3 regions of the Lysinibacillus pakistanensis genome follow, and region 2 is predicted to be linked to each of the others. Evidence: riboswitches for the same ligand, from Rfam matches in the RefSeq annotation. Region 2 holds a riboswitch; each other region holds the start of a gene.
The links. Region 2 has a riboswitch for lysine ahead of QNH24_RS19095 (aspartate kinase). Riboswitches for the same ligand answer to the same signal wherever they lie in the genome.

Region 1 (2,335 bases), 1.2 Mb from region 2:
AGTATAAAATTAATCAGCTTTAAACTGTAAAACTTTACACCTTTTTTACGAACCGGAATGGTATGCATAATCCCGATGAAAAATCCGATAAATGCACCAATAATTGTACTAATACTCGAAATCAATAAGGTATAATACGCACCTCGTAAAAACATTTGCCAGTTGTTCTCTACAATAGAGATAATCCATTCAAGACTCATGATGTTCCTCCTAACAACATAGTGTTGCTTGTTTCTTCTTTATAATCCTAGCTATCTGCCATGATAAACACGATTGTTCTACTATTTTATGAAATGTTTAGCTAAGACATTATCATTATTTAGAGAGGTTCTCATTGAATAATGATGAAATGACATTGCACGGACTAGCAAAGAGTCCGTGCATTCATGTTATTGCGCTGCTGGTTGTTGCTGAATTGCTTCTTCCATAATTGTTTGGCGATCATCTTCTGAAATTCCTTTTAAAATTTCATTGATTTTGTCAAGATTTGCATCACCTTTACGTAAACCAACTGCGATGGATGTGTTAGAAGGATCTGTATCAAAGCCTTCTTCAAACGCTACATATGCGAATTTACCATTAGCTGCTGCAGCTGAAATACCTTCAGGACGTTCTGCTACATAGCCATCAATTTTGCCAGCCTCTAGAGCTACACGCATTGCTGGGAAGTTATCCATAGCAGTTTGCTTTTGTACATCTTTGATTTGGTCAATCACATTGTAGTTTGAAGTGTTTAATTGTGAAGTAATTTTAGCACCGGAGAAATCCTGAATTGATTTTGCTTTTTCATATTTACTCCCTTTTTTAATAACCATTACAAAATCAGAAGTATAGTAGTTTTCAGTGAAATCAATCGTTTGCTTACGTTCCTCAGTAGGAGACATCCCAGCAATAATAGCATCAATTTTATTGGATTGAAGTGCTGGCACTAAACCATCCCATTCCATTTTGACAATCACTAATTCTTTTCCTAAACCTTCAGCGATTTTTTTGGCCATTTGAACATCATAGCCGCCTGCATACTCTGCATTATCTGCAATTTTTACTGCGCCATTTGCATCATTTTGCTGTGTCCAATTGAATGGAGGATAACCAGCTTCCATCCCAATACGGAATTGTCCACCATCTTCTGATCCACCTACATCAGTACCAGCATCTCCAGATTTACCTGAATCCTTTTTGTCGCCAGCACCACAAGCAGCTAGCACAATTGCTGTCATAATAGAGATCATTACTAACAACCATTTTCTTTTCATGAAAAACTCCCCTTTTCTGTAAAAAAATAAGACAACTGTACTAAAAAAGACCTAAGCTTTGAACTTAGGTCTTACCTTTAATTGACAGTTGCCCAAATCCTCACTATAATTTCCATGTTTCCGAGATAGCACAACCTAGTAAATGTGGAAAGCAACTTACTAGGACAGTCCTGCACTTATTCACTGCAGACCCAGTATAAAAGTACGAGCTCCTTTTATACTTCGGCGATATTTCCTTCTCCATTGCGTCTTCGCTTGCTTGTACTCAACAATGGACTAATAAATACCGCGCCTCTACCTCACAACAAAATTAATGTGAGGTTTGTTTATTTAATTGATATCTAGATACTACTATAAAACGAACTTATTCGTCAAGATAATTTTATCATTTTTCTGATTAATGACAATATTAGGGTTTTATCTATTATAAATCCATTATTTACTTTTGCAATGTAAGCAAATATATTGAAGTTTTAGTGAAAAAAATCGCAAATTATTACCATTGATAGTAATACTAGCATTCCAAAAGTACCTTTAAGAACAATGGTGTTCACCGTACAATGTTTCTATCCATCACGTTGAAGGTTCTATCCACTACTTTGGGGATTCTATCCACCATTTTGGCATTTCTATCAGCTAATTCTATCTTGCATATAAAAGAAAAAGCCCTGCACAAATCGCAGGGCTTTGGAAATTAAGAATTTAATAATAAATCTTCTGGGTTTTCAAGTAATTCTTTTACTGTTTTAAGGAAGCCTACAGAATCTTTACCATCGATAATACGGTGGTCATAAGAAAGCGCTAGGTACATCATTGGGCGAATTTCTACTTCACCATTCACTTCAACCGGACGTTTTTTGATGGAGTGCATACCTAAGATACCAGCTTGTGTACCATTCATGATAGGTGTAGACATTAATGAACCAAATACACCACCATTTGTAATTGTGAATGAGCCACCTTGAAGATCTGCTAAACCTAATTTTTTGTCGCGAGCTTTTTTCGCTAGGTCCGCAATTGCATCTTCAATTTCAGCAAAGTTTTTACGGTCAGCATCACGTACAACTGGTACCACTAAA
Region 2 (2,335 bases):
TACTAACCATCTTAACAGGGATGCCTTCATGTCGTAAACGATCAAACATTCGTGCAGCAACGCCTGGATTAGATGCCATTCCTGAACCAATAATAGATACCTTTGCCAAGCCAACTTCAAAATCAGCAAAGCTAAACCCAAGCGACAATTTACTTTCTTCTAGAACACGTAATGCTTCTGCAAACTCTTCTTTCAAAATCGTAAATGATACAGTCGGTTTAAGACCGTCAATGATCGCTTGCACGATGATATCTACGTTAATGCGATGATTTGCAAGTACCGTAAAGATATCTGCCAACGAAGCATCCGAATAAGCATCATACCCTACCGTTAAACGAATAACATCTGATTCATAGGCAACACCACGTACAATTAAATTTTTTTCCATCTCAACTTCCTCCTTCAATAAAGTACCTACTGTATCTATTTCATTTGATCGAATAATAACTGGTATTTGAAACTTCTTTGCTAATTCTACAGCTCGTGGATGTAAGATATGTGTACCTAAATTCGATAACTCTAGCATCTCATTATAGGAAATTTCCTTTAATTTTTGTGCACCGTTCACATGGTTTGGATCAGCAGTATAAACGCCATCCACGTTCGTATAAATATCCACACGCTCCGCATCCAGTGCTGCTGCAATGGCCACAGCCGCCGTCTCTGCTCCACCTTTACCAAGAGTCGTAATATTTTGTAAATGATCAATACCCTGCTCCCCAGCAACTACGACAATTTGCTTCTGTGCCAAATGCTCTTCTAGTCGACTTACATCTATATAATCAATGCGTGCGTTAACATACATTGCATCTGTTTGAACACCTGCCTGCCAGCCTGTTAATGACACTGCATTATAGCCTTCTTCCTGCAAGGCAATGGCCACTAAGGCACTTGATAGTTGTGAGCTCGTTGAACGTAGCACATCTAATTCACGCTTAGACGCTTCATCAGATAAATCCTGTGCCATTTTTGTTAATTCATTTGCTGAGCTTATCATTGCTGCAGTGACAATAACTACATCATGACCTTTTTCTTTTTCATGAATTGCCTTTTTCGCAATCTTAAAAATATGTGCTGATGATGCTAATGTAGCACCGCCAAATTTCATTACAATTCTTGCCATCCTGAATCTTCTCCTTTTCATCATCACTAATTTGACGTAATTTCTATTCGGAGTGTCTACTAGAAAACCAAAAAAGCAGCTTTCACATAACGTGAAAGCTGCCTATACATGTACAATAAAAAAACCTTGCGCATGTGTGATAGCTCTCCGAAACGTTTAGAATCGACAGTCTTACATTTCTTAAATGCAAAACCAGTACAACATCGGAAACAACGATGCTCCACTTCGGCAAGCTCCCCTTTCATACATCTTCACAGGATTTGTTCATCCTCTGATGTACTACTTTTGAATCTTGCACCTCTATCATCACTTAAAATAGTGAATGTATGTTATTAAACATTAGCATATGTCTATTCCTTTGACAATGTCTGTTCCTGAAAATAGGTATATATATGACTAGCAAGATTAGCAGGCATCCCAGCCTCTTGTAATGCTAACTCACTTGCCTCTCGAATTTTTTTGACAGAACCAAAATGCTTTAGTAATTGCTGTTTTCGCTTTGGACCAATACCCTCAATCTGATCGAGAACGGATTGAATAGCATGCTTTTCGTGCTGCTGGCGTAGGAATGTAATGGCAAACCGGTGTACTTCGTCTTGAATTCGTTGCAATAAATAGAACCCATCACTTGTGCGCTTTAACGCAATGACCTCAGGTGGATCACCAAATAGAAGCTGTGATGTATTATGCTTTTCATCCTTCGCTAAGCCAGCGATTGGAATGACCAGCCCAAGCTCATCCTCTAATACTTCTCGTGCAACTTCCATTTGTCCCTTCCCTCCATCTATTAAAACTAAATCTGGTAGGGGTAATCCTTCCTTTAGTACACGAATGTAACGACGACGTATTACCTCCTGCATCGCCCCATAGTCATCGTGCTTAGCAGCTGTCCGAGTTTTATACTTCCGATATTCTTTCTTTGCAGGCTTGCCATCGATAAATACCACCATTGCAGATACAGCATCTGTTCCATGCATATGACTGTTATCAAAAGCCTCGATTCGTAAAGGTGTGGAAATTCCCATCGCTTCACCCAGTGCCTCACATGCACCAATTGTTCGTTCTTCCTGACGTTCAATGAGCTGGAACTTAGCTGCTACTGCGATTTCAGCATTTTTTGTAGCGAGGTCAACAAGCTCTTTTTTTTGCCCACGCTTTGGCGTCAATACCTTCACATCTAATAATTCTGTTAAAATCGCAGCATCAATAGCT
Region 3 (2,335 bases), 1.7 Mb from region 2:
AGCATTTTTGTTTTATGTTTGATTTTGTATCCAAACCATAGCAGTAAAAACAGTGGGATACCAATATAAGAAACGAGAATTCCATACCAGTCAATTTTGTCTCCCATAAAAGCTGAATAGTTTTGTCCAATGACAACAATCATACAAACCGTAAAGGCGAAAAGCGGGCCAAATGGATATAGCTTTGCTTTATATGGTAGCAACTGTGGATCTAAGCCTTGCGCTTCGAAAGCTCGGCGGAATCGATAATGACTAAATGCTATTCCAAGCCAAGCAATGAAGCCAGACATTCCTGAGGCATTTAAAAGCCAAATATAAACTACTCCATCACCAAAGAATGATGCTAAAAATGCAAGGCACCCTACAGCTAATGTCACCATTAATGCATAGATTGGAATACCGCGACGGCTTAATTTTGTGAAAAATTTTGGTGCATGTCCATCCACAGCTAATTGCCATAGCATACGAGATGATGCATATAGCCCTGAATTTCCAGCTGATAGCATGGCCGTTAAAATAATGGCATTCATTAGGGAAGCAGCAAAGGCAATGCCTAAGCGATCAAACACTAGTGTAAATGGCGATACAGCAATATCTTCTGATAATAAACGTTCATCTGTGAATGGAATCAACATCCCAATCGCACCAATTGCTAAAATATAAAATAAAAGAATACGCCAGAATACAGATTTTACAGCTTTCGGAATACTTTTTCCAGGGTCATCCGTTTCACCAGCTGTAATCCCAAGAAGCTCTGTACCTTGAAATGAAAATCCCGCTGCTAGGAAAATACCGAATGTAGCAAGGAAACCACCATGAAACGGTCCGTCACTAATAAAGAAATTTGTAAAGCCTACAGGTGCCTGTCCACCTAAAATACCAAAAATCATTAATATGCTGATAATAATGAACACAATCACAGTTGCCACCTTAATCATAGCAAACCAATATTCACTTTCTCCATAGCTTTTTACAGATAATAAATTAAAGGTTAAAACAACAGCAATAAATAATACTGTCCAAATTGCAGATGAACTATCTGGGAACCAATATTTCATAATTAATGATACAGCTGCGATTTCTGCCGCAATTGTGATTGCCCAGTTATACCAATAGTTCCAGCCCAGTGCAAAGCCTAAAGCTGGATCTACAAATTTCGTAGCATACGTACTAAATGAGCCTGAGGATGGCATATAGGCTGCCATCTCACCTAGGCTTGTCATTAAAAAGTACACCATTATACCAATTAGGGCATAGGCTAGTAATGCACCGCCAGGACCTGCCTGTGCAATGGCACCACCACTGGCTAAAAAAAGCCCCGTACCAATTGTACCGCCTAAAGAAATCATTGTAATATGACGGCTTTTCAATTCTTTTTTCAGCTTTGGCGCTTTATGACCGAGCTGATTCACTTTTATCTCACTCACGATATAGCTTCCTTCCTAATATAAGAGGCAAAAAAATACCATCACATGAACACTGTGATGGCTAAGTTAATCCTCAGTTTTTTCTAAATGATAGCACAACACGTTGTTCAAACGTGACAGTTCTGTTCCTTTCGGAGACAGCCCCAGCATGAGGTTTTCAAGTCCCCTCACACTTCGGCAGTATTTCCTTTCAGCTAATCTCACCAATGCTTGTCATTTCCATTAGCATACTCATAAATACCGCGACCTCTACCTCAATACTAACATGAGGCATATAAATATTAAATTTATGATGTGTATTAGTTTAACATAAGACATTTTACATTTCAATACAATGAGTAAATTTCTGTATTTTGTGAATATTCTACTATTTTTAATAATGTGATAAAGTAGTATAGTGGTTTAATTATAATTGAATGCAAACAGGGGGGATTTATTTTGACAACAAATGAAGATTCAACTAGTTATCCTAGCAGGAAAATTAGCTGGAGGGGTGCTACCTTATTATTAGTCATAGGGGTTATTTGTATTGCCTCGACATTACGAATGCCATTAACAGTTGTGGGACCTATTATTTCTTTTATACGAGAAGATTTAGGTATATCAAATGTATTAGCTGGATTTCTAACCACTATACCTCTTCTGGCTTTTGCGATTATATCGCCTTTTGCACCAGTTGTTGCACGTAAATTGGGACTTGAGCTAACATTATTTTTATCCACTATCCTTTTAGCATTAGGTATTGTATTACGCTCATTAGGAACAACAAGTCTACTTGTGTTTGGAACTATGCTAATAGGTGTTGCTATTGCATTTGGAAATGTACTTATTCCGGGATTACTCAAGTTAAAATTTCCTTATCATGTAGGCTTACTTATGGCATTTTTTACAATGTCCATGAATTTAAC

Region 1: it holds a riboswitch for lysine, as region 2 does, so the genes downstream of both, QNH24_RS12845 (transporter substrate-binding domain-containing protein) here and QNH24_RS19095 (aspartate kinase) in region 2, are expected to answer to the same signal.
Region 3: it holds a riboswitch for lysine, as region 2 does, so the genes downstream of both, QNH24_RS01410 (amino acid permease) here and QNH24_RS19095 (aspartate kinase) in region 2, are expected to answer to the same signal.

The regions. Positions count from the first base shown of each region.
Region 1 is NZ_CP126101.1:2,610,183-2,612,517, reverse strand. Features, by position in the region: gene QNH24_RS12850 (amino acid ABC transporter permease) at 1-200, opposite strand, end outside; gene QNH24_RS12845 (transporter substrate-binding domain-containing protein) at 390-1,256, opposite strand; lysine riboswitch at 1,375-1,561, opposite strand; gene odhB (2-oxoglutarate dehydrogenase complex dihydrolipoyllysine-residue succinyltransferase) at 1,951-2,335, opposite strand, start outside.
Region 2 is NZ_CP126101.1:3,820,122-3,822,456, forward strand. Features, by position in the region: gene QNH24_RS19095 (aspartate kinase) at 1-1,123, opposite strand, end outside; lysine riboswitch at 1,256-1,434, opposite strand; gene uvrC (excinuclease ABC subunit UvrC) at 1,474-2,335, opposite strand, start outside.
Region 3 is NZ_CP126101.1:285,506-287,840, reverse strand. Features, by position in the region: gene QNH24_RS01410 (amino acid permease) at 1-1,427, opposite strand, end outside; lysine riboswitch at 1,511-1,687, opposite strand; gene QNH24_RS01405 (CynX/NimT family MFS transporter) at 1,866-2,335, shown strand, end outside.